Linked DNA regions of Latilactobacillus sakei subsp. sakei DSM 20017 = JCM 1157. The protein of the gene in region 2 interacts with the protein of the main gene of each other region in a pairwise test. Links are inferred from orthologs where the notes say so. Each region holds a gene or a part of one and is shown on either strand. Other genes may lie near its edges.

Region 1 (16,460 bases), 500 kb from region 2 along the record:
CGCCATCTGTAAGTCACTTTCTTTCTTTTCAATTTATTTAATAATAAGTATACCCTTCTTTCAGAAAATTAAATATAAAAAATCACCCCCAAACGCTCGAAAAGAGGGTTGGGGGTGATTTTTAACGTGCTCTTCAAACCATGTTCCTGCGTTTAGCTACACAAGTCAAACGATTGCTTGCAGCAATCATTCGCCTTGCTATGCTAGTCCTCAGAACATACCCGGTTTGAACGCACTCATTTATTTTAACATGCTTCTCGAGTAGCCTTTTCCGGTTAACTACCAAAAGAGTATTATGGTAAAAAATACCATAATATTCTTTTTACGTTAATCCTCAAAGCCTAACCAACTCGAGTCATCACTCACTTTATTTAACGTGCTTTTCAAGCTAACTTTCTGCGCTTAGCGCTGTGAATCAAATCATCGACTATGTCGCTAATTCGCTTCCTTGTGTTAATGCTCAAAAGTTGACCAAGCCTGAACGCACTTATTTTACTCTTGCCAAGAAGTATTTTTTCTTGCCTCGACGGACAATGACAAATTTACCTTCGAAGTTTTCGCTTGGGTCAATTTCAAGTGTTGTTTCGCGGAGACGGTCACCGTTAATTGTGATGGCCCCATTTTGCACATCTTCACGTGCTTGCCGTTTTGATGATTCAATTCCAGCATCCACTAAGAAATCAACGATGTTTTTCTTTTCAGCTGTGATTTCAACTGTTGGTGCTTTTTGGAAGGCTTGTTCTGCTTCTTTGACATCTAAGGCTTTGATATCACCTGAGAAAAGTACTTCCGTAATCTTTTGAGCACCTTCTAATTCAGCTTGGCCGTGAACAAAACGTGTCACTTCTTCAGCTAAACGACGTTGTGCTTCACGTTTTTCAGGGGCTGTTTCAACTGTTTTAGCGAGTTCGTTAATTTCAGCTTCATCTAAGAAAGTGAAGTATTTCAAGTATTTAACAACATCCCGGTCATCTTGGTTTAACCAGAATTGGTAGAATTCATATGGGGTTGTCTTTTCAGGATCTAACCAGATGGCACCGCCAGCTGTCTTACCAAACTTCGTCCCGTCAGCCTTGAGCATCAATGGAATTGTTAAGCCGTAGACTTCTGTTTCGCTACCTTCAATTTTATGAATCATATCGATCCCTGAAGTAATATTACCCCATTGATCAGCACCACCGATTTGTAGTTGCACATCGTGTGCTTTGTAAAGGTGCATGAAATCGACTGATTGTAAGATTTGGTATGTGAATTCAGTAAATGAAATCCCAACATCTAAACGACTAGCAACCACGTCTTTAGCCAACATTGTGTTGATGTTGAATAACTTACCGTAATCACGTAAGAAATCTAACAATGAAATTTTTGATAACCAGTCGTAGTTGTTAACCATTGAAACATTGGCATCTTCGCCGAATAAACGTTTCATTTGGCCAGATAAAGCTTCAACGTTGTGTTGGACCATTTCCATTGTTTGGAGTTGACGTTCTGATTTACGACCACTTGGATCGCCGATTGAACCTGTTCCCCCACCGATAACGATATATGGATGATGTCCAGCTAATTGGAAACGTTTCATCATCATGAAGGGAATTAAATGCCCGATATGCATACTATCGCCAGTAGGATCAACCCCACAGTATAATGAGATACTCTTCTTTTCAGTTAATTCACGTAAACCGTCAGCATCTGTTTGTTGGTTAATTGCGTCGCGCCATGTTAATTCATCAATAATATTCTTTTGCATTTGAAACCCTCCTAATATAATAAAAAAAGTCCCTATAATCCTCGTGAGAAGATTATAGGGACGACTTAAAGTTTAAGTTCGCGGTACCACCCGAATTATGCTAGTTGCCTAGCATCACTCATTGATTGGTACGTCAATCACACGTCTGACCACTTAGCGTATTGTAATTCGATTCTAAGCATATACTGGTTTCCAGCAATCCCAGCTCTCTGATATAGTGGCTTATTCTCTACTCATTACGCGGTCATTGATATTTAACTATGGTTATACGTTAATCGATTTAACCCTGCTTGTCAATCTAATTATCATCAATCTATTAAAAAGAAGGTCCACAGACTAATCAGTCCGGCACCTTCTTCAAAGTATCATTAATCTTTTTTAAGATTATAGTTTTTTAACGTTAGCAGCTTGTGCGCCACGTGTACCTTCAACGATGTCGAATTCTACGGCTTGGCCTTCTTCTAATGATTTGAAGCCTTCGTCTTGGATAGCACTGAAATGTACGAAGATATCGTCTTGGCCTTCAACTGAGATAAAACCAAAACCTTTTTCATTGTTAAACCATTTTACTGTTCCTTTTTCCATGATGTTACTCCTTTAAAATACACTATATTATCTAGCCAACCGTATTGGTCTTCTAAACAAGTTCATTATACGTGATTTTGTAACCGCATGCAATCAGAAACTCTGATTAATTTAACTTGTAACATGTTTGCCGATGGTACTGTTCATTGGCCTTTAAAATAACATTGCCAAAGTCCGCATGATGAATCGCATCCGGCATCATTTGGGCTTCAATTGCGACCGCTTCGTGCGGTTGAATCGCTTTATCAGTCAAGTTTGGTTCGCTCCCGAAACCGTTGGCAGTGTAGATGACAATTGCATTACCTTCCGTATTAATCGTTAGCGAGCGACCACTAGTTGGTTCGGTTAAAACCGCATCATTTCGATCAGCATTTTTATTTAATAAGAATGGGTGATCGTAGCCATTTACCAATTTATTTTGTGTTTCTTGACTAGCAAAAGCATCAGCGATTGCACGTGGTTGCCGTAAATCGAAAACAGTTTGATCAACTGGCAATAATTGCCCGGTTGGTAGACCATCTGGTTGAATTTCGCCGAAACGATCACTGTCGATTTGCAATTGATGACCGTCAACTAATTGATCGAAGTCCCCGGTTAAGTTTAAATAAACGTGACAAGTTGGGTTGAAAAGCGTTGTTTGGTCGGATGTTGCTTGATAATCAACCAACCATTCATTTTTTTCATTCAAGGTATAAGTCGTCGCAACTGATAAGTTCCCTGGGAAGCCATTGGCACCGTCAGGACTTGTTAATTTAAAAGTAACGCTAATTGCGTCGGCTTGTTCTTCAACGCTTGCTTGCCAAACTTGAGATTCAAAGCTATTAGGACCACCATGATTGGTGTTTTCGCCGTTATTAAGTGGTAATTGATAATCGTGGCCGTCTAATGTGAAGGCCCCTTTACCAATTCGACCGGCTACCCGGCCAACAGTCGCGCCAAAGTAAGCTTCTTGTTTGAGATAATCCGCTAAATTATCGTAACCGATTACCACATTTTTAAATTGTCCCGCCTTATCGGGCATCACTAAATTCGTGATGGTTGCCCCATAATCGATAACTGCTAATTGATAGCCCTGACTATTTTCTAACCAATGTTGCCAAACAGTCTGACCATTAATCGTCCCAAATTCCTGACGCCAATATTTCATGACTTGACCTCCAATTGATTTTTAACGGGTTGTCAGCAACACTTTTTAGGCATTGTTGACACGCTCTGTAAATTTGATAAATGCTGCTTGTCCTTTTGTATCGCGCTTGAAGACACCCGCATCTTCTAAAACACGCATGAAGACTTTACCGACTTCATTTTGAACCAATGTTGTAACATTGGCTGGTGTGATTGCTAAATGATCAGCCTTGATTTGGTCAGCCCATGTTTTGTGATAAGCGGCCATTTCATTTGGTTGATCACAGAGGTATTTTTCAACTTCTGCCATTTCAGACTTCAAACGTGGTGGTAGAATCGCTAAGCCCATGACTTCGATTAAACCAATATTTTCTTTTTTAATATGTTGAACATCTGCGTGTGGATGATAAATACCATCTGGATGTTCTGGCGATGTTTGATTGTCACGTAAGACCAAATCAATTTCATATTGATCCCCACGCATTCTCGCAATCGGTGTGATGGTGTGATGCAGTGTCCCGTCTGCTTCTTGCGCTAAGACTTGGACTTCTGGATCACTGTAGTGTTGCCACTTAGTCAGAATGTCAGCAGCAAGTGTTTCAATGCGCTTAGCATCACTACCCGTCAAGCGAATAACCGACATTGGCCATTCAACAATTCCGGCTTGAATATCATCATAACCCGCAAATTGAAGTGGTGTGCTGATTGGTGCTTTGGCCATTGGAAAATCATGCCGGCCGCCTTGATAATGTTCATGCGTTAAAATTGAGCCCCCTACGATAGGCAAATCAGCATTACTCCCGGCAAAGTAGCCAGGGAACTGCTTAACAATTTGTAGTAGGTTTTTAAACGTGGTTTGATCAATCACCATTGGTTCGTGTTTGCCATCCAAGAAGATTGAATGTTCATTGAAATAAGCATATGGCGAATACTGGAAGCCCCATGTTTGTTGTTCTAAATCAAAGCGCACAATGCGATGATTACGCCGCGCTGGGAAATCCAACCGACCCGCATACCCTTCATTTTCTAAACAAAGTTGGCATTTAGGATAACCCGTTTGTTTCATCGTTTTAGCTAACGCAATTTGTTTAGGATCTTTTTCAGGTTTTGAGAGGTTAATCGTAATTTCTAAATCGCCATATTTAGTGGGTACATCATAAGCGATATTCTTCGCGATTGCAGCAACCTTGATATAATCGTTGGCTTGGCTTAATTCGTAGAAATAAGCTAGCGCCTTTTCTGGGTCCTTTTCGTATAACGTCCAAAAACGTTTGTTAACGGCACTTGGCAATGGTGTCACCAAATCCATCAACTTAGCGCCCAAAATATCGCGTTCAGCCGCTAAATCTTGAATACGCTGATGGTCAACTGCCAATTGGACCAATGCTTCTTTCAAGTCAATCAAAGTTGTCGTCTCTTGTGCAACAACTGGTGTCTCATCACCTTCGCCAACTAAGTCGAGGACAACGTTAAATAAATATTGTTCATCTTCAGCCGTATAAGTTGTTTCTGGAAAAGTGCTGACTTTTGTAATAAACTTTTGAATCAATTCTCTTGCTTGCATATTCTTTCCTCTACCGATCTGCATAACCATTAGGATGGTTTAAGTGCCAATTCCATGCGGTTTCAATAATTGCTTCCATATTGTCATATTTAGGGGCCCAGCCAAGCGTTTCACGTGCTTTGTCACTTGCGGCAATCAATGTACTTGGATCACCGGCACGACGAGGGGCCATCGTCACAGGAATTGCCTTGCCAGTCACTTTACGAGCAGCTTCGACAATTTCCATATTTGAAAAGCCAGTTGATGAGCCCAAGTTAAAGGCGTTGCTATCATGGCCGTCTTTGAGATATTCAAAGGCCAAGATGTGCGCGTCCGCTAAATCTAAAACGTGCACGTAATCGCGGACGTTTGTGCCATCTGGCGTATCGTAGTCGTCACCAAAGATTGATAATTGATCACGTTTACCAGCAGCGACTTGCAACACGATTGGTAACAAGTGCGTTTCTGGATGATGATCTTCACCAATTGAACCATCTGATTTGGCACCGACCACGTTGAAATAGCGTAAGGCGACAAACTTGATGCCATAAGCTTTATCGGCCCACTTCATCATTGTTTCCATCATCAACTTACTTTCACCGTAAGGATTAGTTGGCACTTGTGGGTCGGATTCCTTAATTGGAATTGCCTTAGGTTCCCCATAAGTCGCCGCCGTTGATGAAAAGACGATCCGTTTAACGCCGAATTCGTTCATCACTTCAAGTAACGCCGTCATCCCATAAGTATTGTTGTCAAAATATTTTAATGGCGATTGCATTGATTCTGGCACGATTGAAAAGGCAGCAAAGTGAATGACACCACTAACGTCTTCTTGTTGGAAAACGTTGCGCATAAATTCTTTATCGCGTACGTCACCCTTATAAAAACGGGCATTGGCGTTAATCGCTGCCTTATGTCCCGTAACTAAATTATCGACAACTGCGACGTCATAACCGCGTTCAATTAATTGATCAACTGTATGGGAACCGATATAACCGGCACCGCCTAATACTAGAATTGACATATTGAAACCCCTCCTAATTTAATGATTAACCTAACTTCTTAGCACCGTCAGCGATTTCTGCGACATAGAAGCTTGGGGCATAACCAATTTTATCTGTATAAGCTTTAGCAACATTTTCTTCAAAGTTTTCAACTTGGTCTTTTGCAACAATCGCGATGGCACAACCGCCAAAGCCAGCACCAGTCATCCGAGCACCTAAGACGCCAGGTTGTTGCCAAGCTGATTGAACTAATGTATCTAATTCAATCCCTGTTACTTCATAATCAAATTGTAATGACACGTGTGATGCGTTCACTAACTTACCGAAGCGTTCAAGGTCATTGTTCTTGAGGGCTTCTCTAGCCTTCATTGTCCGTTGGTTTTCAGATACAGCATGGCGAGCACGTTTTAATAGGTTTTCGTCTTGTAACATGTATGTTTGTAGATCAAATGTTTCGTTATCTAAATCACCTAATGAGTTGATATCATTCTTAGTTTGTAAAATCGCTAATGCTTTTTCACATTCACTACGACGTTCGTTATATTTAGAATCAGCTAATTCACGACGTTTGTTAGTGTTCATGATGATGATCACGTTGTCTTGTAAGTCGATTGGGACCAAATCATAATCCAAGGTGTTGGTATCAAGTAAAATAGCGTGGTTAGCCTTGCTCATCCCAACTGCGAATTGATCCATGATACCTGAGTTAACACCGATAAATTTATTTTCAACCATCATCCCTGTTTTAACAAGGTCCACACGGTCGATATCTAAGTTGAATTGGTCTTCTAAAATAACACCCATTAATAATTCGATTGAAGCTGACGATGATAAACCAGCACCATTGGGAATATTACCTTTTAAATAAATATCCAAACCATGATCGATTGTATAACCTTGTTCTTGTAAGTAAACAATCATGCCTTTAGGATAGTTGGCCCAGTTGTGTGCTTTTTGATATGATAAATCGCTAAGGTCAAATGAAATGACACCGGCATCTTCGAAGTTGCCTGATAAAAGATTGATTGTTTGGTCTTCACGTTTAGCAACGACTGCGTATGTCCCTAATGTGATTGCTGTTGGGAAAACGTGTCCGCCGTTATAATCTGTATGTTCACCAATTAAGTTGATCCGACCAGGGGCAAAGTAACTTGCTTCAGGTTCCTTGTTGTAGGCTGCTTTAAATGCGGTATTCAATTCTGTCATGTTCATAGTAAATTCCTCCTTTATTAATCGCTTTCATTTTACTAAACATTTACTAAAAAATCAAACTATTTTTTTAACGCGCGCATTATTTTCGGGTAGTATGCTAAACTAGATAGTAGTAAACACTGAATTGAGAGGTGCACCTTGGCAACTATTAAAGATATCGCACAATTAGCTAAAGTTTCAAACGCAACTGTCTCCCGGGTTTTAAATTACGATCAGTCCCTTTCTGTGAGTGATGAAACCCGCCAACGCATTTTTGAAGCTGCTGAAAGCCTTAGCTACACTAAAAATACTAAAAAAATAATAACCATCGGGGCCGCATCGCCATTGTCGAATGGTATACCGCTACAGAAGAATTGGAAGACCTCTACTACCTATCAATTCGCCTGGGCGTTGAAAAGAAGCTGCAAGAACTCGGTTTTGAAGTCACTCGTTTTTTTCAAAACGATCCTTTCGATACCCTTTTTGATGCCGCGGGTGTCATTGTCATCGGTAAATACAGCTTGGGTCAGATTACCCGTTTAAAGAAATTAAACCGCAATCTCGTCTTTATTGATATGAATACCTTAGACTACGAGATTAGTTGTGTCATGACCGATTTCAAAACACCGGTCAAAGCAGTTGTCGATCATTTTATGGCGAGTGGTTTAACGAAAATCGGGATGTTAACAGGCCAAGAAGGCACGTCCGACAATGTTAAATTGGGCACCGACCCCCGCTCAACCCACTTCAAACATTATCTTAAAAAGCAAAACAACTTCCATCCCGAATGGCTACTTACCGGCGATTTCACACCGGAATCTGGTTACCAGCTCATTACACAGTTACTTCATGAACAGGCCGATAACTTACCAGAAGCACTCTTCATCGCTAACGACGCCATGGCGGTTGGCGCACTGCGCGCCCTTCACGAAGCAGCCATCAAAGTGCCTGAGCAACTCAGTTTGATTAGCTTTAATGACACGTCAATCTGCCAATACACGTTCCCAACACTCAGCTCGGTCAAGGTCTACACCGAACGAATGGGCCAATCAGCAGCTGAATTATTAATTAAGCAACTCGACGCGGAACAAGTCATTCCACAAGTCATTACGATTGGGACGTCACTAACATTGCGTAATAGTTCAAAATAATGAGTATGGGGCTGGGACAAAAGTAAATTTTGTCCCAGCCCTTTTTTACCATATCTTATTCCCATTCCACGGTATAATAGTAAAATCAGATAATGTTAGGAGTCACTATTTTGAAAACGAAAAAAATGCGTCGGCTATTATTAACCGTCGCCATCCTTGCGATTGGTTATTTGGGTGGTCGCAATAATATCCTGCAAGATATCACCCAGAAAATCCCCGCCATTACACAATCCACCATACAACAGGCGCAAGTCAGTCCCGATTATCAGGCAATTGCTAACCGCGACTTTGAAAATGGCAGCGCCGCTTATCTTGCCATCAACAACGACAAAAGCCAGTTGACTAGTGCAGATTGGACCAGCGAAAAAATCGATTACGGCCAATTAGATCAACTCAATCGAACCACTTCGGCAACAGCCTATCTGTCTTCCCGCAACCTAGGGAAATCTGAAGGGCGCTCACGCCAAGTTTGGAATCCGACTGGTTGGCATAATCAACCACTGGTCGTCAACGGTCGCCGCATCACACCTCAAAACCGTGGCCACCTGATTGCTTACACCATTAGTTTTAATTTTGATCAAAATGGTCACTTTCAATCGGGGCAGCCAGGTAGTTTAGATAATCCGTTAAACCTGGCGACTCAAACCGAATATAGTAATCAAAAGACAATGCAGATTTTCGAAGAAAAGGTCCGTAACGCACTGGCCGCTAATAAAAAAGTAATCTATAAAGTGACAACCGTCTTTCGTGGTAATGAATTAATGCCCCGCGGTTACTGGGTCCAAGCCATCTCGACAGATGGCACCCTTAATTTCAACGATTATGTCTGGAACATCGAACCCGGCGTCGCCTTTGACTACGCAACCGGTCGTTCTCACTTAGATGCCAACATTCAAGTAAAAGATAATCATCCGATTGTAAAAGGGACAGAAAATACCGTCAATAATATCAAAAATCGATTCTAAAAAAGAAGCAGCCACGGTTAGGTTTTCTAACGGGGACTGCTTCTTTTTATAAATTGAAATAATACTAATTTATATACGAGTTATGTTTATATTCAAATATTAACCGCATACTTTTTTTGAATCCGTTATTTCTCCATTGCCTTGCGCAATGCTGCTGCTAGTGGACTTTCAGCTGGCTCTTCTTCTTGGTTTACTTTTTGAATTAGGCGGCGTTCTTCATGTTTTGAAATTTTCTTCTTACAATCTTTTTTATCGAGCATTTTTTCTGTCGTTCCATCATTCAAGCAACGGAAATAAGCACCGGCTTGTCCTTCAATGATGACCATTTTCTTATGACATTGTGGGCACCGATGGTTGGAAACTTTGGGATCTTTACGACGCCGATAATGACAGTTTGTGCAGACGTAAACCTTGCCGTCACGCGTATTACGCTCCTTCAACGGATGGTCACATTCTGGACATTTCTTGTTGGTAATCGCGAAATCGTGATATTCAGTTTCACTCTTTTTAATCTCAGAAACCAAGGTCTTAGTGGCCGCTTCGATTTCAGTGATGAACGCTTTTTGATTTTCTTGACCACGCGCAATCGCCTCTAATGAATTCTCCCATTTACCGGTCAATTCTGGTGAGACCAATGTTTTATTAACCAATTTCAACAGTTGTTGCCCCTTAGGTGTCACTGCTAAGGAATGGCCACGGCGTTCTAAGAGTTCACTACGCACCAATTTTTCGATAATTTCGGCCCGCGTTGCTGGTGTGCCCAAGCCATAGTGTTCCATCTTACCTAATAAGGTCCCTTCAGTTAAGGGTTTCGGCGCTGATGTTAATTGTTCCTTAATTGAAAAGTCAGCAGGCACCACTGCGCCTTCTTGCCAATCAACACTTGTAGTTGGTGTTTCTTTTGAATCCGCGTGCCAACCTTGTTGAACGACTTTAGTTTGTTTGAAGGTAAAGGTGTGATCACCAAACTGAACAGTCGCTTTTGTAACGGCTGTGACATATTGATCCGCAAACAAGCCCATAAAGCGTTCGACAATTAAACGGTACATCCGCAATTCATCGGTAGATAATTTTTCAGCTCTGACTGGTTCTTCGGTTGGAATTAAGGCGTAGTGATCAGTGACCTTTCGATCGTTGAAAACAGCCGGTTGTTTCACTTTAGCGCCCTGCCCTAAGTATTGTTTGGCGCGCGGATCAAACTTCACTAAGGCCGATAAACGTTCCTTCAATGTGCCTTCAATATCTGTTGAAAGATATTTAGAATCCGTCCGCGGATAACTAACAACTTTATGAATTTCATATAATGATTGAATCAATGACAACGTCTTTTTAGCCGACAAGCCGTACATCGCATTGGCAACTTGTTGTAATTCCGTCAAATCATAAGGCAGTGGTGCAGCTTGTGATTTTTGGCTCGTCTTGACACTAACCACTTTACCTTGTGCCTGCTTCAATTTAGCGACTAGCGTTTCGGCTTGCGCACGGTCTTTTAAGCCCTGTGGTTTAGCCATTTGGAGCGTGGCTTGTTCTTGGCCAACTTTCAATTGAATTGTGTAATATTTTTCAGGTTTAAAACGACTGATTTGTTGCGCTGTTTCGTTCACAAAAGCCAATGTTGGTGTTTGAACCCGACCCGCTGACAAATTATCTTCATATTTCGTCGTTAAGGCCCGCGTGACGTTCAAGCCGATCAACCAATCCGCATGGCCCCGCGCAAGCGCTGAAGCGTACAAATTATCAAACTGCTTAGCTGGTTTCAGATTGGCAAAGCCTTCTTTAATCGCCTTAGTCGTTTGTGATGAAATCCAGAGTCGTTCGACTGGCTTATCAAATTTAATCCATTCCAAAATATAACGGGCAACAGCTTCCCCTTCACGACCAGAATCAGTCGCAATGACTGCCCCTGAAATATCCTGACGATGTGCCAAATGGCTGATAGCCTTTAATTGCCCGCCCGTTTTAGGAAGTGGTTTAAGCCCAATGTGCTTAGGAATGATTGGTAAATCTTCCAAACGCCATTGTTGCCACTCTTTTTTAATATCTTCCGGTAATTGTAATGATAAAAGATGACCAAACGCCCATGTAATTACGTATTGATCGCCTTCAAAATAGGTTTTAGTTTTCTGATTAGTACCTAGAACCTTGGCGAGCTCTTTAGCAACGCTCGGTTTTTCGGTAATGACTAGTTTTTTACTCATTTAAATTCCTCTTAATTAATTGCTCAGATTAGTTACTGACTAATAGTATAACGCATATTGAAAGGGGAATGAACTATAAGCTAATGAGAACAGATTAAAGTTTTACTTTGTATTGACATATCAAAAAAGAGCAAGCCCCTCATCTTTTCCAGATGTTTGGCTTGCTCTTTTTAGTTTTATTCATCGTCTTCAGTCTGGTTACTGAGTTGTTGTTTCACATCATAGGTATTACAAATAGCCGTTTTAATCACTTGTGACATTTGATAATCTGCCTGACCAAGATTTAAATAAAGCTCTAAAATCATTGGTAAGTTCAAACTGGCTAAAATTGTGATGCGCTCATCTGTTAAATAGCGTTCTAGTACGACATTACATGGCATCCCGCCTGGTAAATCAACAACGATTATCACTTCTTGTGCATCTGGTTTAAGCGCAACTTCAATTTGATCACCTAATAACGTCTTACTAATTTCACAATCGAAGGTGATGGCCGTTACATTATCATGCCCGCCGGCAATCATATCTAAACTCGTTAAATAACTTTTGGCCAAATCACCATGACTGACTAATATCAATTGTCTCATTCGCTAATCATCCTTTTATCTGTAAGTTCTGACGGCCTTGGTCCGTTCTGTTTGATCCGTAGTTGTTTTTTGATTAGCTGTATCGGCTAATACGGTCCCCGTGTTTAGTGTACTTAAAACCATACTCGATAATAAAATTGTCTGATAGGCTTTCATAATTTACTCCTCCATTGTTATCACAATACTCAAGATTTTTTTATTATAGCATTCAAAAATGCTTAACAGAGGCCGTTACACGGGTAAAAGAGTCAGTCTAATAACAGTCAATCAAACGACTATAAATCAATTTTTCGTTCAATCATATTGCAACGTAACTATCATAAAAAGCCCGACCAATTGGTCGAGCTTTCCATGATGGTTGTTGCGTTTCCCTTTATTTTGGTACACTCTTAGTTTACCAAATCATGATTTCATCACCACTGACAAACACGCCGTCTTGTTCTAATCCCGAACAAAACGCTTCATTTGTACAGTTGTTATTTCATCAGCCGTTCGATTTGACGTAAATTAAAACAGACGCGCACATCAACGGCCTCGCCAGATTCTTTTAAATTACCTTCAAACCAACGATCAATTTGGTTAATGAGTGCCCCACTGTAAAAGATCTCAAAGTCTTTCAACTCCGAATCAGTATAGTGTGGTCGATATTTTTCAAGTACTTGTTTAAAGACAGTCGTTGTGAAGGATTCAAAGAAAGCACAACGCAGCATTTCATCCGAGAAACGATAGAGATTTAAACAAAATTCAGGATAACGCATAATGAATTGGACCATCTCGTGACAGCCCTCTTCCCAGTGGCCGGCGCAAATCGCCTGCCTCACCAGCGCTAGTACCTCTTGCTCTAATGTCCATCTAAACAGACCACACATCCCATTTGGAAAATGATAATAAAAGGTCGTTCGTGAGACCTCTGCCTGTTCTAAAAACTCAGCGACGGTTAATTTTCGTTGCCGTTTCTTTGATAATAATTGCATTAAAATTAATGCCATATGTTGCTTCATAACTTGTCCTTTCCTCATTTACCCACCCCTTCTTAATTTTTCCTCTTCTAGTTTATCAAAAAAATGATAAGTCATGTTTAAACATTAACAAAGACTAAGATTAATGTAATCGTTATCAAATTTTTCGAACAAAAAAAGCTCAGATTGCCGCAATAACGCGGTATATCTGAGCTTTTTTAAGCATCATGTTTATTTTTCTAAACCTTCAGCAACTGCTTCTGGGTAGTTGGCTGTGACAATCGCAGCACAACGCGCACAAAGCATTGGGAACTTGTCGTCTGAACCGACATCGGTCTTAATCATCCGACAACGATCACAAACGTCACCTTCGGCATGAGCAACACTAACAGCAACGCCGTCAAATTGTGTGGCTTCTGCTGGGGCTTCTACAGCTTGGTCAGCAATTGTTAATTGTGAGACAATCAATAATTGTTTAACGTCAGCATCTAATGAAGCTAATAAAGCAGCATTGGCTTCGTTTGGATAAAGTGTTACGGCAGCTTCTAATGACTTACCGATGACCTTGTCCATCCGGGCCGTTTCAAGGGCTTTTAAGACATCGTCACGAATACCCATGAAAGCATTCCATGTAGCGACTAAGTCTTCTTCACCGGCAAAATGTGCCACTTCTGGCATTTCAGCTAATTGAACGAATTCTTCTGGTTCATGTAAGTAGCTCCAGATTTCTTCAGCTGTATGTGGCAAGATTGGTGTTAATAACTTCGTCAAGGCAACTGCTACTGCATAGAAAACAGTTTGCATGTTACGACGAGGCGCATCATTTTGGCCATCAATATAAACAACATCTTTAGCAAAGTCTAAGTAGAAGGCTGATAATTCGTTCGTTAAGAACATATTGATTGTCTTATAAACTGTGGCAAAATCGTAAGCATCGTAAGCAGCTTTACAACTTTCAATGATTGCGTTTAAGCGAACCAACATGAACTTATCAACTGAGCCTAATTCTGCGTAATCAACTGTGTCTTTGGCAGGATCAAAGTCGGTTGTGTTAGCGATCATAAAGCGCATTGTGTTCCGGATCTTCCGGTAAGCTTCACTGACTTGTTGGAAGTTTTCCATTGTCACTTTCACATCTGAACTAGCATCGACTGAGGCTACCCAGAGGCGGACAATATCTGCACCCATTTGTTTAATGATCTTTTCAGGTAGGATTGTATTCCCAAGTGATTTACTCATCTTACGACCATTACCGTCTAAGACGAAGCCTTGTGAGATAACAGCCTTATAAGGGCTCACTTCGCCAACCGCAACGCTCGTGATTAAACTTGAGTTAAACCAACCACGATATTGATCTGAACCTTCTAAGATTAAGTCTGCTGGATAAGTTAATTCATCACGAGCAGCTAAAACAGCTTGATGTGATGAACCTGAATCAAACCAAACATCCATGATATCTTTTTCTTTTGTAAATTCACCATTTGGGCTACCAGGATGTGTAAAGCCAGCTGGTAATAAGTCTTTAGCATCCCATTCAAACCAAACGTTTGAACCGTGTTCTGCAAAGAGTTGTGCCACACGTTCGATTGTTTCTGGTGTGATGATTTCTGTACCGTCTTCAGCGTAGAAGATTGGTAATGGCACACCCCATGCCCGTTGACGAGAGATAACCCAATCGCCACGATCACGAATCATGTTGTAAAGACGCGTCTTACCCCATTCTGGCATGAATTCAACTTTTTCGATTTGTGCCAAGATTTGATCTCTGAACGCATCGATTGAAGCAAACCATTGTGCTGTTGCTCGGAAGATAACTGGTTTCTTTGTCCGCCAGTCATGTGGGTAACTATGCGTGAAGAAGTCGAGTTTCAATAATGAGCCGTTCTTTTCAAGCGCTTCTATCACCATTGGGTTTGCTTTGTCGTAATAAACACCTTCAAAGCCAGGGGCATCTTCAGTCATAATCCCTTTGCTGTCAACGACTGAAAGCACTGGTAACTTATATTTTGTCCCAGCGTTGTAATCATCTTCACCGTGACCTGGTGCCGTATGCACTAAACCAGTCCCAGTTTCTAATGTCACGTGGTTCCCTAAGATCACCAATGATTCACGGTCATATAATGGGTGGCGGGCTGTCATTAATTCCATGTCAGCACCCTTGAAAGTCTTCAAGATTTCAACTGATTCCCAACCAAGAAGATCAGTCATCTTGTTCAAACGTTCTGCAGCAACAACGTATTTTTGACCGTCAGCTAATACTTGAACATAATCAAAAGCTGGGTTAACAGCAATCCCTAAGTTAGCAGGAATTGTCCATGGTGTTGTTGTCCAGATGATGAATTTTGTGTCAGCATCTAATAAATCTTTACCATCAACAACGTTAAACGCAACGTACATTGATGGTGACTTGATGTCTTTGTATTCAATTTCAGCTTCAGCTAATGTTGATTCTGATGAAGGTGACCAGTAAACGGGCTTCTTACCTTTATAGATATAGCCTTTTTTAGCCATTTCACCGAAGACACGAATTTCTTCAGCTTCGAAATCAGCTGTTAAAGTGATGTATGGATTATCCCAATCAGCAGAAATACCAAGGCGTTTGAAATCTTGGCGTTGCGTGTTGACTTGTTCCATGGCATAGTCGTAACAAAGTTTACGGTAGTCAACAAGGCTCATTTCCTTCCGTTTAATACCCTTTTTAGCCAAGGCTTGTTCGATTGGCAAACCATGTGTATCCCAACCAGGGACAAAAGGTGCGCGGAAACCGTTCATTGATTTGTAACGAACGATGATATCTTTACTTGTTTTATTTAAGGCGTGACCCATGTGGATATTACCGTTAGCAAATGGAGGCCCATCATGAAGTACGAATGATGGTTTACCTTCATTTAATTTTTGCCGTTGTTGATAAAGGTTGTTATCGGCCCAACCTTTTTGCCAATCGATTTCACGATTAGGCAAACCTGCTCGCATTGGGAAAGCTGTCTTACCCAAGTTTAATGTTTCTTTGATACGCATTAAATCACTCCTCAATTTTTTAAAACAAAAAAAGACCCCGCCCCGTATAGGACGAAATCTTCGTGGTACCACCTAATTTTGAGAGTCAAAGACCCTCCTTAAGATGCGTTAACGGGCATTGGCCGTTCCAAACTACTTGATTCATCTGAAAAACAACAAGGTGATACACACTAAATAGAGCATTACCAACCTTCCACCAGTCGTTGGCTCGCTTAAATGTTATTTAATTTGTTAATTCTTGTTATTGTCTGTTAATGGTTCGCTATCGTCTTCTTCGATTGGATTATAGCCATAGCCATTATGAGTTTCTTCTGATTGAATTTCATCATCTAAAGTATCGGCCTTAATGACTGGTTCTTCAGGTGCTTCTTCATCAGCTACTTCTGGTAA
Region 2 (16,518 bases):
AAGATATTCGCTAGAGTCAACCTGTAATCCCGTTTAAAATTGGGTACTTTCAATCCCGTGTGCGATTAAGTACTGTTCCTTTTTTAAACGGCTTTGGTGTTTAAAGGCGTATTCGGCTTTTAAAGCGGATGACTTGTCCGCAAATGTTTCGTAATACAACAAACGCACTGGGCGCCGAAGCTTCGTGTACTTCGCACCTTTACCAGCATTATGTGTGGCAACGCGTTTCGTGACGTCCGTCGTAAAGCCACCATAAAAACTACGATCGGCACAGACTAGTACGTAAAAATAATAAGCTTTCTCAGTCATCTTCTGCCATGAATAACTTCGTGCGCATTTCTGGTGTATAATCGCTGTTTTCATCATAGATCGTAAGTTCCGGAAGCATTCGCAAGCCTCCTTTTCTACCATCTTTGACGGCTTCAATCAATACCATGCTGGCTTCTTTACCTGCCTTTGGGTAAACAAACCGGACACGCTTGGGTTCCATGCGTGCTGCCCGTAATTCATCACAGATTTCTAGGAAGCGTTCTGGACGGTGCACGAGATATCCTTTACCATTCATCTTCAACAAACCACTCATTGTTTGGACCACGGTTCTTAAATCCGTCGCAATTTCGTGGCGTGCTAAGGCTAGATGTTCATTAGGATTCTTTTGACTATTAGGCGCCACCTTAAAGTACGGCGGATTACAGGTCACAATATCGACGCTATCTTTTTTAATAACGGTCGTTACGTCTTTTAAATCCATATTTAAAACACGCAGCTGTTCCGTCAACGCGTTTAGTTCGATTGAACGTTGTGCCATATCTGCCAAGCGTGGTTGTAATTCAACCCCTACAATTTGACCGTTTGTTTTGGGGCTCATAAATAGGCCCACCGCCCCATTACCAGCGCATAAATCAACAATCAGGCCTCGCTTGGGCAATTGCGCAAAATCAGCTAATAAGACTGCATCCATTGAATAGGAAAAGACGGATGGGCTTTGAATAATTTGAATATCTAATCGGAATAACTGATCAATTCTTTCATCTGCTTTTAACATACTACTTTCAACCCCACTTGTATTTAGCCCATATTATAACAAAGACCAGCGTTATTTGGTATAATAGCTAGGTAGTTCGTTAAATCGCCTTAAAAAAGGTTTTTTGAAAGGAATTAAAATTATGTTTTTCTCATTTGCCCGCTTCATCGTGCGAATTCTTGCCTGGTTACTTAATGGCCGAATCAACGTTGAAAACAAATCAGCTTTACCAGAGGGCACCTACGTTTTAGTTGGCCCCCATCGGACTTGGTGGGATCCCATCTTCTTCGCACTTGCTGCAAGCCCTCGTAAGTTTACGTTTATGGCTAAAGAAGAATTATTCAAAAATCCAATCTTACGTTTTATCTTGAAACACGCCAACGCGTTTCCTGTTAATCGTCAAAATCCCGGCCCCTCAGCGATTAAAACACCGGTTAAAGCCCTACGTTCAAAGGACTTATCTTTAATCATGTTTCCCACTGGTAGCCGCTATTCAAGCGAATTAAAAGGTGGCGCAGTGGTCATTGCTAAAATGGCGCGGGTCCCATTAGTCCCCGCCGTTTATCAAGGCCCCTTGAAATTTTCAGACGTCTTAAAACGTAAAAAGATTACGATTCGTTTCGGCGAACCAATTCCAGTCGACCCTAAACTTAAATTAAACGACGAAAACCTGACAATGATTGGTGATCAAATGCAAGCCGCTTTTGATCAAATCGATCACGACATCAATCCTGATTTTAAATATGAGATTGACGATCACAAATAACACAAAAAAAGACGCGCGCCAACGATGAAGATTTATCGTTGACGTGCGTTTTTTTAATACTCTATTTTTCCCAATACTGATCCAAGAATTTTGCGACCTTATTGCGATAAGCTGTTGGTTGCTTGGCTAATGCTTCACCATGGCCTGCATCTGGCACAACCCATAATTGCTTAGGCGCATTAGCGGCTTTGTAATTTTCGTAAACCATCTTGGTTGGTACAAATTTATCTTTAGCGCCATGAATCAACATGATTGGTAATTTTGACTTAGCGAGACTCTTGGTTGCGTCTCCTTCGCTAAAGTTATACCCAGCACGGACCCGCGCCATCAAGTTAGTGGTATAAAATAGTGGGAACTTCGGCAAACCAAACAAATCGTTGAGTTGATAGGCCAACTCACCTGAGATACTGCTGTACCCACAGTCTTCAATCACTGCTTTAACCTGTTTAGGAAGCTTTTCGCCAGCAGTGTACATCACAGTGGCGCCGCCCATGCTAACCCCGAAGAGTGCAATTTGGCTATCTTGACCATTTTTGGCAATCACTTGTTTGATCCATTTAACGTAATCTAAGCGATCTGGCCAACCATAGCCAATATAATCCCCTTCCGATTCGCCGGAACCACGGTCATCAGGTGCCAATACGTTGTACCCCAAGTCATGATAGAGATGAATATAGCGCGCCATATCCTCTTTGTAGCCCATATAGCCGTGTGCCACAACGATTGTTTTAGTTGTTTTCTTAGCAGCTGGTACGTAAATCGCGTCTAGCTTAAGATCATCAGTCGCTGACTTTTGATACCACTTCACTTTATCGGCTTTTGCCAACCATTTCTGATTGTCGCGATAAAACTTGCTAGGCTTGCCATTATTCAAGAATGACTTTTGCCCTGGTACGAAAGCATATTGATACATATACAGCGTTGCGCCAAAGACACCAATCACAATTAAAATAACAACGCTTATTAAAGACCATTTAAGCCAGCGTTTCTTTTTCATCTTCTAAAAATCCTCCTGGTTATTCCAAAATGTACTAAACGTGCTTGTTGAAATTGCTTCTTCCGCTTAACCTAATCTAAACGTGTGCTATAAGTCATATCCTTGCGGTTAACGCCGAATGTCAAACGATGGCTTACAGTCATCATTCGCCACTCTCTGTTAATCCTCAGGATATAACCGACTTATAGCCCACTCTGTCCATTTTGTAATTGATACATTTCATAATAGCGGCCCTTTTGTGCAACCAAGCTATCGTGATTGCCCCGTTCGACAATTTGACCTTGATCCAAGACGAGAATTAATTCTGCGTCACGAATTGTTGATAACCGATGGGCAATCGCAATACTAGTCCGTCCCTGTCGCAAGCGAGCGAGACCGGTTTGAATTACTGATTCCGTTTCGGTATCAATGTTGGCAGTCGCTTCATCTAAGACCAGAATCTTCGGATTGGTCACTAATGTTCTGGCAAATGAGAGTAATTGTCGTTGGCCACTCGAAAATTGTGCGCCACCTTCAATCACTCGTGCATGGTATTGGCCTGGTAATTCCTTAATAAATTCATCCGCTTGAACAAATTCAGCAGCGGCTTGAATCTGTTCATCCGTAATTTCATCGTTAAACAAGCGAATATTAGAAGCAATATCCCCGTAAAACATGAACGCATCTTGTAAAACCAAGCCCATTTTACGCCGTAGTTCTGCTGTTTGAAAGCTGCGGATATCTTGACCGTCAATTAAAATTTCGCCTTCATAAAATTCATAAAAGCGCATCATGACGTTGATAATCGAACTTTTACCAGAACCGGTATGGCCCACTAGTGCAACCGTTTGGCCCGGTTCAACGACAAACGAAATATCATGGAGAATTTCATGCTTGCCATCATATGAAAACGACACGTGTTTGAACTCAACGCGGCCATCGGTAATTTGACTAGCAGCATCTGCATCTTGGGCTGGTGCAAATTCCGTTTGATCCAGAATTCTAAAAATACGACGCCCGGCAACCATCCCATCTTGTAATGAGGATAATGAATCCATCATATTGGTCATCGGATTGAAAAAGTTGCTAACGTACGTCGTAAAGGCATAAACCAATCCAGCCGCAACAAAACTATGCAACGCTGTAAGCCCGAATAAAGTTAAAACAACCACTAATGCCAGTGTATACAGCAAGTTAACGACCGGTGCTAACAATAAAGAATTAGTCCGAATCATTGCTTCTCTTGTTTTAAGATAATCTTCGTTAACCGATTCAAATTCGGCTGTGAGTCGTTTTTCTTGGCGGAACTGTTGAATAATTGTAATCCCTTCAATCGATTCGTTCAACTTAGTGTTCAATTGACTCAACTTTTCACGCATATGCCGATAAACCTTGGCACTATAACTGCTGTAATACCAAATAATGACTAATAAAATTGGTAAAAAACCAGCCGTTGCTAGTGCAATCTTCGGTGATAATAACCACATCGCAATGAACGCGGAGATAATTGAAAATGAACCCACTAATAATGATAGGAACACATTCCAATAATCAATTAACGTCATCGTATCATTGGTAACTCGCGAAACAATTGATCCAGCAGGTGTTTGATCAAAATAACGCATGCCCAAACGATGCAACTGACGAAAAAGATCACGGCGCACATCTTCCATCGCGCGTTCTGATCCCATTCCAAAGAGGAAAGATTGGGCAAACTGCGTGATAGCTTTCAAAATAACCCCTAAGGCATATAACCCAGCAACCCCTAGCAAAATTTGAGTTGTCGCTGTTTGTTTCGTTAAGTAACGATCCATAAAAACTTGTAATAAGCGCGGCAACAAAATGTTAATCGTTGCTAAGCCCGCTGCTGCGATGATTGCGCCGATAAATTGTTTCTTATAGCGCTTGGTATAACCAAAAAGTCGTTTCATAATTTGAAACTGTTCTTTAGTCGATATCTTTTGTGACCATTCAGATTGATACTTTTGTGCCATCCTATTGGCCCCCCATCGCTTGATTTAATTGTTGTTTAACCCACATTTCAGCATACCACCCTTGTTGGGCTAATAAGCTGTCGTGCGTGCCACGTTCGGCAATCGTTCCGTCATCCATAACAATAATCTCATCAGCGTGCATTACACTACTGAGTCGATTAGCGGTAATAATTGTCGTTTGATTTGCCCGTAGCGTCTTAAGATTCATTAAAATTGCTTCTTCAGTCTTCGCATCGACCGCGGACAATGAATCATCTAAAATTAAAATTTCAGGATCAGTCATTATTGCCCGGGAAATAGCAATTCGCTGTTTCTGTCCACCTGATAATGACACGCCACGTTCACCAACAACTGTGTCGTAACCTTGTGCAAACGTTAAAATATCTTCATGAACCGCACCAGAACTAGCCGCTGCTTCAACGGCCTCTTGTTCCTTTTCAAAATCCGCGAACCGAATATTATCGCGAACATCCGTTGAAAACAAAAAGTTGTCCTGTGGCACATAGCCAATACTATCGAGTAATGCATCTAATGTGTAATCCCGAATATCGTGCTGGTTAATCTTAATTTGGCCCTGATATTGATCATATTCTCGTAACAGCAACTTGATCAAAGTACTTTTACCAGAACCAACCTTCCCGACAATTCCCAGTGTCTTTCCTTGTGGCAGTTGGAAATGCACATTCGTTAAAGTTGGTGTTTGTTCTTCAGGATAGGAAAATTGTTGAATGGCATAGTCGATATCACCAGTTGCCAACGTTTGAATGGCATCTGGCTTTTCAATAATCGTGCTGGTTTCTTTTAATAATGATTCAACCCGATCATAACTGGCATTGCCACGTTCAAGCACATTGAATAAACGACCAATCGCAAACATTGGCCAAACTAAGGCTGCGATATAACTGATAAAAGCAATCAATTGGCCAATTGTAATACTGTGGTTCATGACCAACGTTCCACCATAAATAATTGTAACGAGGTACGTTAGCCCGATAATTAAACTAATCGCTGGATCAAATAAACCATCGATAAAGTTGACGCGCTTGTTAATCGCAATTGTCTTCGTCACAATTTGGTCGAAATCATCGATATCCGCTTCTTCTTGACCAAACGTTTTTAAAACTTTGATCCCAGAAACACTCTCTTGCGTCTTATCATTTAATTTCGAAAAGGCTGCTTGTGATTCTCTAAAAGCGGTATGCAAATGCGTCCCTAAGCGTCCTGAAGCCACTGCTAATAATGGCATTGGAATCAAGGCCATTAATGTTAGCCGCCAATCGACAAAAATAATCATCGCGATGATGGTCGTCCCACCCGTAATAATCGAATCCGCAAACGTTAAAATACCGGCGCCCGCCACTTGTTGAATCGCGGTTAAATCATTGGTCGCATGGGCCATCAAATCGCCAGTCCGGTGTTTCTGGAAGAAAGTTGTGTCCATCTTCATAAAATGCCAGAACAAACGACTCCGCAATGTCCGTTCTAACTTGGCTGCGCCACCCCAGATACGAGTCCGCCAACCATAGCGAAAGAGATATTGTAAAATCGCGGCTGCTAATAAGACCCCAATCCACATTAATAAGACCGATGCCTTCAACTTTCGGGCAGCCATTAAATCAATTAACGTCCCAATCACTTTTGGTGGCACGATTTGCACAATTGCAACTAGGACTAAAAAAATAACCCCTAATATATAGCGGCGATATTCTTGTTTAAAATACCAGCCTAACTTCTTAAATATACCCATAAAATATCTCCGTCTTCAAAATTAGATAATCCTCATTATAGCAATCTTAGTTCAGTGGGACAATTATTTCTCTTCCAATAAAAAGAGGGTTCCATACAAAAATAAGTTTTTGTACGAAACGCCTCTTTAATTAAGTCATGTTTATTTTTTGCTACGTTTTTGTTGTGCTTTCATTGAGCTCATCATCTGGTTTAATTTCTTTTCAGATGGTTTTTGCCCCATTTGCATCATCATAGCTTTCAACATATCTTCATTAACTGGTGGATTTTCTTCGAAATATTTCTTCATGTAAGCACGTGCGCCGAAAAAGCCAGCAACTGCACCTAATAATGCCCCAATGACAAAAATTAATACGCCTATTCCAATATTCATATCTTATGCACCCCTTCCTCATTCAGTTCACTTAAATATTCTACACATTATTGCACTAAAAAGAAAGCGGAATTCCTAGATTAATCGTCACGTAAACCCTTTTCACGTTGGATGTCCTTCACTTTTTCAGGTGTGACTTCCTTACCTTCTTTATCATAAACTTGTAGCATCTCAACTTGTGAACGGAAACTAGAACGGAAATCCTTCAAATAAGCGTCCCGTAGTTCTTGACGTTCCGCTGTTTCTTCGGGTGTTAACCCTTCTGCCTTTGCTTTATGTGCTAATTCATTGATACGATCGAGTCGTTTTTGATCCATTGCCATCATCGGCCTCCAAATTTAAACTTTTATCCTATTTTGGACTAAAATGCTCAAAATGTCAAAAAATACGAACACTTGTTTGAAATCCGCCTATAAATATGCTACTATATGCTTAATAGAACGAATGAGGTGCGCTTATGACTAAAACTGAATCCAAACAATTAGAGGTCTTACGTTTTATTCACGAACGTGTTCAAGACAAAGGTTACCCACCAACGGTCCGCGAGATTTGCGAAGCCGTTAATTTATCGTCCACTTCTACTGTCCATGGCCATTTAGCCCGACTTGAGAAGAAGGGCTTATTACAAAAGGATCCCACTAAGCCACGGGCGATCGAGTTAACGCCCGCTGGCCTAACGGCAATTGGGGCGACACCCCAGAAAATCCCAGTATTAGGGGTGGTTACTGCCGGTGTGCCTATCTTAGCAGTTGAAGAAGCAACTGATTACTTCCCGCTTCCACCTAGTTTGCAAACCGAACAAGATTTGTTCATGCTAACAATTCGTGGTGAAAGTATGATTAACGCCGGTATCTTAGATGGCGACGAAGTTATCATTCGCAAGCAATCAACCGCCGATAATGGCGATATTGTCATTGCGATGACTGCCGAAGATGAAGCAACCTGCAAACGGTTCTTCAAAGAAGCAGATCACTATCGTCTCCAACCAGAAAACGATACGTTTGAACCAATCATTTTAAATGAAGTCAGCATTCTAGGGAAGGTCGTTGGCCTTTACCGGGATCGCATGTAATAAAAAAAGAAGTTCGCTTAGGCGAACTTCTTTTTTTATCTGTTTCTCTTTAACGTGCTTTCATCAACTACTTTCTGCACTTTGCTATATCAGTCAAATGTTCAAAAGCAACCTGTTGATGGCGCACTTCTTTATTAGTATTCCATTAATTTGAAAATATCATAGTCCTTAATCTTTTCACGGCCGTTTAAGTCCTTCAATTCGATGAAGAAGGCTGTCCCAACAACGATACCACCTAGTTCTTCAACCATTTTGATTGTTGCGGCAATTGTGCCACCGGTTGCTAATAAGTCATCTGTTACTAAGACTTTTTGGCCTGGTTTAACCGCGTCTTTATGCATATATAATGTTGATTTACCATATTCTAAACCATAGCTAGCTGAAACTGTTTCGCGTGGCAACTTACCCTTCTTACGAGCAGGTGCAAAACCGACACCTAATTTGTAAGCAACCGGGCAGCCAACAATAAAGCCCCGGGCTTCAGGGCCAACGATCATTTCAACGCCTTTGTTCTTAGCGTATTCAACAATTTTATCCGTTGCTGCTGCGTATGCTTCACCATCGGACATCAAAGGTGAGATATCACGAAAAGTAACGCCAGCCTCCGGAAAATCCGGAACACTTGCGACATAATCTTTAAAGTTGATTGACATATATAATTCGCTCCTTAACTCTTTTAGCGATTTGCTACTGCTGGGAGAGTTGCTAGCCAGTCTTTCACCTCGGTAAAGGTTGAATAAACAAGCTGTTTTTCCATTTCAATTTTAGCTAATCGTTTTTGATAACTTGGTGCACTTTCCAGTGCATGCTTTTCAGGTTGTAACTCGGCCGTAATCAGACCACGTTCTATTCTAACAAATCCGAGGTCAAAAAACACCTGCAACATGAAAATCATTAACGGTAATTGTAATTTTAAATACGCTGCTAATTCTGCTAACCGCGCTTTTTCAATATTTGGATGTTTCCGCAAGTAAACTAAGAAAGTCGCAAACTGTTGTTTTGTCGGCATTCCTTCTAAATAAGCAGAGTGTTTAGCATAAAAAATCAAGCTTAATTTAGCGGCCTGTTGTTGTTGATAAAATTGTTCAAAAGCAGTTAAATCAGCTGGTTCATCAACTACAATTAGCTCTTGGCTAGTAGCAACTTGTTCATCGGTCGCTAACAGCGCCTGACTCCCTGCCGGTAAATAAGACTGCAGTTGCTCGCGCATTTTATCATTAAAAAAGACGTAGTCGCCTGTTGATTGGAATAATTGCTTCGTCAGACGATTGCTGCGTTGATCAAGTACGACTTGCCCACTTGTAGCAAGGTCTTTTACCATTAATTGCAACGTTGTCTGGCCACGCCAAGTATTCTCACTCAAACTCCCGACTAATTTCACATCTTCAGCGGCAGTTAAATCGGGCATCAAAGCCCCTTTATTGAAAGCTAAAACTGCTAATTGTTGTTGTTGATCGACCGCCATCATCTTCAAATGCTTCTGATCAGCACCGATTTGTTTGACATCGGCTAACTGGGGCGCGCTAAGTTCAATCAACGGTTCTGGATTATCACTGCCAAAAGGTGCCAGTTGTTGCAATGCTTGATATAAATCAGGCGTAATATCAGCTAGCGTCAGCGCCAAATCAACTGGTAATGGTTGGCGTCCTGTTAAATCTAACTGATTAACTTGCGCATACTCGTTCATTGCAGTTTGAATCAACGCTAATTGATCAACCTTAGCGGTCAAGCCAACTGCCATGTGATGGCCACCAAAATGAACCAATAATTCACGGTGTGCATCTAACGCTTTAAATAAATGGAAAGCTGTCACACTACGGCCAGAGCCTTTAGCTAAGCCAGTTTCCGGGTCAATCGTCAAGACTAAGGTTGGTTTACCGGTCTGTTCAACAACATGACTAGCCACAATCCCTAGAACCCCTTCATGCCAACCTTCGTGGGCAATAACTAAGGTGGCACTCGCTTGATTTTCCGGTGTTTCAGCAATTGTCATTGCCGTTGCCGTAATTTCTTGCACTAGCCCTTGGCGTTTTTTATTTTGTTGTTCAATAAATTGGGCCTGTTCAACCGCTTCTTCGTCATCAAGCGTCGTTAACAATTGCACACCAAGGGTCGCATCACCTAAACGACCAATTGCGTTTAAACGGGGACCAATCCCAAACCCAATGTTAGTGGCATCTAGTGTCGCTTGTTCTAAGCCAGCTGATTGACACAATGCGACCAAACCTGGTCGATCGGTATTTTGTAATTGTTGTAAGCCTAAACTAACCAACGTCCGGTTTTCATCGACTAAGGGGACGATATCACAAACCGTCCCGATTGCGGCTAAATCTAATTTATCGTAAGGAATCTCTTCTAATAAAGCAGTCGCCACTTTAAACGCCACACCGACCCCACAGAGTTCGCCAAAAGGATATTGCCCTTCTGGATGTCTGGGATGCACAATCGCCACTGCGTTGGGTAATTCTGATGGTAATTCATGGTGATCGGTCACGACCACGTCAACACCGTGTTCTTGCGCGTAAGCGATTGGTTCTAAGCCACTCACCCCGTTATCGACGGTCACAATTAATTGGGTGCCATTTTCAATCAAGCGTTTATAAGCTTCTAAATTAGGACCGTAGCCATCCTTAAAACGATTAGGCACATAGACTTCAACATCGGCACCTAAGTCGTCTAAAGTTTCCTTCATCAAAGTGGTACTTGTGATCCCGTCCGCGTCATAATCGCCATAAATCGTAATTTTTTCGCCGTTCACAATCGCTTCTTGAATTCGATCAATCGCCTTTTGCATATCATGCAAAGCGTATGGATCGTGAAGTTGACCGACATTGGGATTCATAAAATCATTGATCTGCTCTGCATCCCGCAAGCCACGTTGCCACAAAAGTTGGGCCGCAGCCTTAGGTAGCGGATTGTCTTTTGTAATTGTTTGTAATTCATCCTCAGTTGGTACTGGTTTTAATTGCCATTCATATTGTGCTTCCAAATTAATCCCTCACTACTTCCCAGTCATTAACTAAACCGTTATAGCAAAATTTAGCACTTTTCGCCCAACTTCGCCTTTTGTTTAATCCGATAGATGCTATACTATTAAGAGTACACCTGTATTCTCAACTTAGGGGGAAATTCCATGTCAATTCTAGTTTTAGGGGGCGCCGGTTACATCGGTTCCCACACCGTTGATCAATTAATCCAACGCGGCTATGACGTCGCTGTTGTCGATAGCTTGGTAACGGGTCATCAAGGCGCCATCAATCAAAAAGCCCGTTTTTATCAAGGTGATATCCGCGATAAAGACTTCATGCGGACCGTTTTCCAACAAGAAGACGTGACTGGTGTCATTCATTTTGCCGCCTTTTCAATCGTGCCTGAATCAATGCAAGCACCACTTAAATACTTCGATAACAATACTTACGGGATGACCGCCTTATTAGAAGTGATGAATGAATTCGATGTTAAACGCATCGTCTTTTCTTCAACTGCCGCTACTTATGGCGAACCTAAATCAATTCCCATCAAGGAATCAGATCCACAATTACCAACCAACCCTTATGGCGAAAGTAAATTAATGATGGAAACCATGATGAAATGGGCTGACAAAGCTTACGGCATCAAGTTTGTCGCATTACGTTACTTCAACGTAGTTGGCGCTAAGCCAGACGGTTCAATCGGTGAAGATCACCATCCTGAAACTCATCTCTTACCAATCGTCTTACAAGTTGCGGCTGGCAAACGTGATCAATTATCAATCTTCGGTGATGATTACGATACACCAGATGGGACGAACGTCCGTGATTACGTGCACGTTTTAGATTTAGCAGACGCCCACATCTTGGCCTTTGAATATCTTGCTGATGGTCATGACAGCAACGCCTTTAACTTGGGTTCATCAACTGGTTTTTCAAACATGGAAATCGTTGAAGCTGCTCGTAAAGTAACTGGCAAAGCGATTCCACTTGAAATGGCCCCTCGTCGTGCCGGCGATCCAAGTACCTTGATTGCTGCTAGTGACAAAGCTCGCGAAACACTCGGCTGGGCACCCAAATATGATAATATGGAAGCAATTATTGAAACCGCATGGAATTGGCATTTAAACCATCCTAACGGTTACGCTGATCGCTAAACTAAATTAAAGCAGTTCAAACCCTAATGACGGATTTGAACTGCTTTATTTGTTATAATAAAAATGGAACTTAAGGAGGTTCATCATGTCTTTATTCATCACAATTTTAACGAGTTTAATCGCCATCGAACATCTCGGCATTATGGGACTCGAAATGTTCGCTAACGATCAAACAAAAGCCAAGGCCTTCGATATGCCCCTGGATTTCGTTCGGTTGCCCAACACCAAAGTCGCCCTTGCTAATCAGGGAATTTATAATGGGATGCTTGGTGTCTTAATCATCGCCGTCAATTGTTTATTGACCGGTGCCGCTTTAAAAACCGTCTTAGCATTATTAATGTTATACATCTTCATCGTTGCCCTTTATGGCACTTTTACCGCAACGAAAAAGATTTTCTTCTTGCAAGGCTTACCAGCGCTGATCACATTGTTAATAATTTTAATCTTTTAAAAAAGGAGTTTTCATAATGACTAATCAAATTTTAATTACCACTACCGAAACAATTCCGGGCAAACAATACGAAGTGCTCGGTGAAGTTTTCGGCCTCACAACCCAATCTAAGAATGTTTTCAAAAATATCGGTGCCTCACTTAAAAACGTGGTTGGTGGCGAAATTAGAGCCTATACCGAAATGATGACCGAATCGCGCGATGTCGCAATCGACCGCTTGCGCCAAAATGCCATTGAGATGGGGGCTGATGCTGTTGTGATGATGCGCTTTGACTCTGGTTCAATTGGAACGGACATGCAATCAGTCGCTGCCTACGGGACAGCCGTTAAATATATCGACTAATTAAAAAGCCTCGTAATTGATTTAACAACCAATTACGAGACTTTTTTTAGTTATGCTGCTGGTACTTCAGGCTGCGTATTATTTAATGTCCAAGTGATATCACTAGAGAAATTTTCACCAGATTCAATTTGAAGATCTGGATTGGCAGCCATCAATAAGTTACCCGTTACTTGCCAAGCGTTTGATAACTTGGTAGATGCAATCGTTGTTTCACTATTATTATCAACCAATCCTAAATTAGCTCCTCCTGGTAGGCCACTCATATTAACCGTCGTTGTATTCAATCGATGACCAGCTTTAGATGCCATTTTAGTCATCTTTGCCGTTAGTTTCCAACCCGGATTAACTCTAGTATCGGTAATTTTTAACGTGTCACTAACTTCATATGGCTGATTCTGAGTGTTTGTTCCCTTATAAACATCTTTCGCTAAAACATTGCCAAATCTAAAGTTAGGCACTTGATCCAATGTTAACTTACCTAATGAGGGCTCAACTTGTAGTTCGGCCTTATTAGAGACAACGACGACCTTTTCTGCTTTCTTACTTGATTCTTCTTCAGAATCAACACTCGTCGTTAGTGTTAGCTGTGCTTGATACCGCTTACCGCTAGCAGTCGCAGCTGCGGCCTGTTTCATAAACTGGCTATCTTTAGCAAACGTTAACGGTTGTGCCGTATTTAAGTTAGCCAGATTATTAATATCACCGCTACTATTTGTCACGCCACTATTTGCTGGCAACTCAATCGTTTTACCAGTACTATCCATAAAACGCCATGCATAATGCCAAGCACTCGTTGCGCCGGTTGCTTTAACTAAATCACTCAAGCCGTCCACAGACCAACTACCACCGGCATCCATTGCCCGATTATAGGCTGGCAGACCACCAACATAAACATCCTTATTAGCCGCTACATTACCAGCTGCAATCTTAAAGTTAGCGGGAATTCCCGGTACATTAGGATCACGATTGACTTGATTGACGTAATAAGAATCTGGTACATATTGTTTGTCGCTACCCACTTCACCATTACCGGCCATTAAAGATGTTTTTCGACCATTACTTGGTGTAAATTTCAAGAGATCTTTAGCGTTGGCTGCTTGCCAAGTAATATCATCGGTCGAATCGACTGGATCAATAATCGCTCTAGCACCATAATCAACATCCGAATAGATGACTTTAGGTGTACCGTCAGCATTATCCGTATCGGCATTAATCGATTTAGCCGGTTTCGGTTCTGGCGTAATCCCCACTTTCGCTAAATCAGAATAGAAAGTCTTATTAAGGGGCCAGATACCATCTGAAAAACTAAATTGATAATAGTATGTCCCGACACCTAAGTTGCCCGACTTATTTAAAGCATAGTCATTAATATCTAAAAAGCCCAAAGAGCCCATGATCAAAGACAAACCGGTCTTTGCTTTAGGTTGCTTTTTATCTTCAACCCAGTTGTTCTGACTAGCATCCCAGTGCCAACGCCGAACAGTAATGTCTTTTCCTAACCCATTACCTAAGTTCGTTAGGATACTCATCCCTGAGAATTTAGCCTTATCAATATCTTGCAGCGCAAAATAATCTTCTTCTTGCGGCTGACGGCTAAACCCTCTTCTAAAAATTGTTAATAAAAAGCTCCATCCATCTTTTGAAGGTTTATCTGCATTACTAGGTGTGCCAACTGGTTCAGCACTGCGACTAGTTGGTGCTTGCTCACTCGTAGCTGGCTTTTTTGTATTGACATCGATTGATTCTGTTGATGTTTCTTCTTCAGTTTCACTCACACTGGTTGCTGACTCTGATTCAGCCGCCCAAGCGTAATCCGGCACATTAATCAAACTACCGCTGAGCATCATTGCCGCCAAACTCACGTAAATTAGGCGCTTAATTTGCATCGTAGTCCGCCTCCTTCGTATTAGATTGTTGGCGATGCCAGCCAAGTACCAATAGAATCATCGCACTACCGATTAAACTTAATAGTGTACTTTTTATAGCACCCGTTTGTGGTAAACGACCAGTGGCATTTTGGGAACCACTCGCTGTGTAATGAATTTCTTGACCATTTTCCGGTATTGTTGGCTGTGCAACACCACCATCCTGACCATGATTCCCGGGTGGCGTTGGTCTTTTTTGATCAATATGCACCGCAAAACTAGCGGTACTTTGTCCACTATCAATCCGATTAGCTCGTACTGGTTGCGCTACCGTTACCAATAAGAGTATCAGTAACAACAATCCCATCATTAAGCCTTCTTTACGTCCTGATAAACTACTCGTCATGTTCCCCTACACCCCTTTTTCGACCAATTAAATAGGCGACTAATGCTATCACTAATAATAATAAAATCCCTAGAGAACCCCATAACCACCGATTTATCCCTGGTTTTTCTGGATCAATTAGCGTTTTGTTAACTTGTTCCCGTGTCGCACCATCAACCGTAAAATGTTGTTTTAAATTAAAGGTTTTCTTACCCGATACCATTTTGACATGATAGGTATAGTGACCTTTGGGCAAAATTTTATTATTCGTCTCAATTGCATAGTTAAATGTTGAACGCGGTGCCATTGATAATTTTTCCGCGTTCTTCTGATATATTTTTTTAGTTTGATTCTTTTTGGTAATCCAAGCATGCATCTTAATTTGACCAAACATTGTCGGTTCATGATTAGCGATTTGACCAACAACTTGCGGCACCCCACTGGATGAATCCATCTTAGTCTTCGTTAAGGTTAATCGAGGTGTGATTTTCTGATCAAAATCCTGTGTCACAACGATTGGAACAGTCATCGCAAAACTATTTTTAATGCCGAACCCCTTCTTTTGTGGTTCGTTATTCGACGTTCGTTTCACATAAACACTACCAAGAATCGTTCCTTTAAAACCATTTTGGGGTATTTTAACGTTAAAAGTCACTTTTTTTGAAGCACCTGGCGCTAATGTTAAACTTTGTTTGCGGGCCTCTTTTGAGACCAAATCAGGTAACAATGGCGCTTTTGTTTTGACCATTTTTTGATGCGTCGGTGTATAGTCAATACTGCCGCTATTTGACGTTGAGGCGGCTACAAGCTGTGCATTGAAATCATTTGTTTTCTTCGTATTTAAATTTTGCACGTTGACGGTAATTGGATATGTTTGCCCCTTTTCGGCTTTAATTGCGAAATAACCCAAACTAGCATCCGTTTGTCCTAACCCATATTCAGGTGTTACGGTAAATTCAGCACCTTCAGCATGCACCGCTTGCGCAAAACTACCAATCCCCACCAATAAACACATTAAACCTAACATTGTGATTAATACTTTCTTTTTAAACAACTTCGTAGCCTCCTATAAAAATAAGGGGTGGACAAATCACTTTGCCTGCCCCTTATCCAACACATCATTCACTTGATTGACGATGACGATCACTAGCGCCAATGACTCATTATTTCTAGATTAAGCTTCTGGTGCAACTGGGGCTGTTGATGATAAGTTCCAGTTAATTGTTGTTGAGAAAGCTTCATCTTTTGCTAAATCAGCAGCTGGGTTAGCTGCCATTGTCAATTTACTATCGGCAGCTGCCATATTGAATGTATCAACACCATGGGCACCATTACCTTTAACAACTTCAACAGCACTTGCATCATCTTTAATAGCAGTTGCTAAATCTTCACCTAAT

Evidence for each region.
Region 1: the proteins of recJ (region 2) and LEUCM_RS08350 interact in binary tests that used the Escherichia coli proteins (3 or more experiments, as listed by UniProt). The link is inferred for Latilactobacillus sakei subsp. sakei DSM 20017 = JCM 1157 from one-to-one orthologs.

Annotation. Positions count from the first base shown.
Region 1 is NZ_AP017929.1:1,661,154-1,677,613, forward strand. The notes cover bases 8,974-11,899. They hold LEUCM_RS08350 (DNA topoisomerase III), read right to left. Parts: upstream 11,510-11,899; coding sequence 9,437-11,509; downstream 8,974-9,436. Other genes in these bases: LEUCM_RS08345 (DNA/RNA non-specific endonuclease), read left to right, coding at 8,974-9,311; LEUCM_RS08355 (PTS sugar transporter subunit IIA), read right to left, coding at 11,686-11,899. Outside these bases: LEUCM_RS08305 (MFS transporter), read right to left, coding at 1-6; tyrS (tyrosine--tRNA ligase), read right to left, coding at 488-1,747; LEUCM_RS08315 (cold-shock protein), read right to left, coding at 2,132-2,332; LEUCM_RS08320 (aldose epimerase family protein), read right to left, coding at 2,439-3,479; galT (UDP-glucose--hexose-1-phosphate uridylyltransferase), read right to left, coding at 3,525-5,021; UDP-glucose 4-epimerase GalE, read right to left, coding at 5,032-6,024; LEUCM_RS08335 (galactokinase), read right to left, coding at 6,050-7,216; more of LEUCM_RS08345, read left to right, coding at 8,457-8,973; more of LEUCM_RS08355, read right to left, coding at 11,900-12,093; LEUCM_RS09870 (hypothetical protein), read right to left, coding at 12,109-12,249; LEUCM_RS08360 (TetR/AcrR family transcriptional regulator), read right to left, coding at 12,570-13,112; ileS (isoleucine--tRNA ligase), read right to left, coding at 13,284-16,070; LEUCM_RS08370 (DivIVA domain-containing protein), read right to left, coding at 16,302-16,460.
Region 2 is NZ_AP017929.1:1,167,811-1,184,328, reverse strand. Bases 8,285-11,268 are described here. They hold recJ (single-stranded-DNA-specific exonuclease RecJ), read right to left. Parts: upstream 10,941-11,268; coding sequence 8,628-10,940; downstream 8,285-8,627. Other genes in these bases: galE (UDP-glucose 4-epimerase GalE), read left to right, coding at 11,085-11,268; LEUCM_RS05910 (adenine phosphoribosyltransferase), read right to left, coding at 8,285-8,604. In the rest of the region: LEUCM_RS05955 (GIY-YIG nuclease family protein), read right to left, coding at 34-309; LEUCM_RS05950 (tRNA1(Val) (adenine(37)-N6)-methyltransferase), read right to left, coding at 302-1,045; LEUCM_RS05945 (lysophospholipid acyltransferase family protein), read left to right, coding at 1,167-1,790; LEUCM_RS05940 (alpha/beta hydrolase), read right to left, coding at 1,852-2,787; LEUCM_RS05935 (ABC transporter ATP-binding protein), read right to left, coding at 2,970-4,760; LEUCM_RS05930 (ABC transporter ATP-binding protein), read right to left, coding at 4,762-6,507; LEUCM_RS05925 (YneF family protein), read right to left, coding at 6,649-6,879; LEUCM_RS05920 (DUF896 domain-containing protein), read right to left, coding at 6,960-7,202; transcriptional repressor LexA, read left to right, coding at 7,337-7,951; more of LEUCM_RS05910, read right to left, coding at 8,086-8,284; more of galE, read left to right, coding at 11,269-12,077; LEUCM_RS05895 (DUF1304 domain-containing protein), read left to right, coding at 12,163-12,528; LEUCM_RS05890 (heavy metal-binding domain-containing protein), read left to right, coding at 12,545-12,871; LEUCM_RS05885 (WxL domain-containing protein), read right to left, coding at 12,922-14,757; LEUCM_RS05880 (LPXTG cell wall anchor domain-containing protein), read right to left, coding at 14,747-15,142; LEUCM_RS05875 (WxLIP family cell surface protein), read right to left, coding at 15,132-16,175; LEUCM_RS05870 (WxL domain-containing protein), read right to left, coding at 16,296-16,518. UniProt on the Escherichia coli protein: Single-stranded-DNA-specific exonuclease.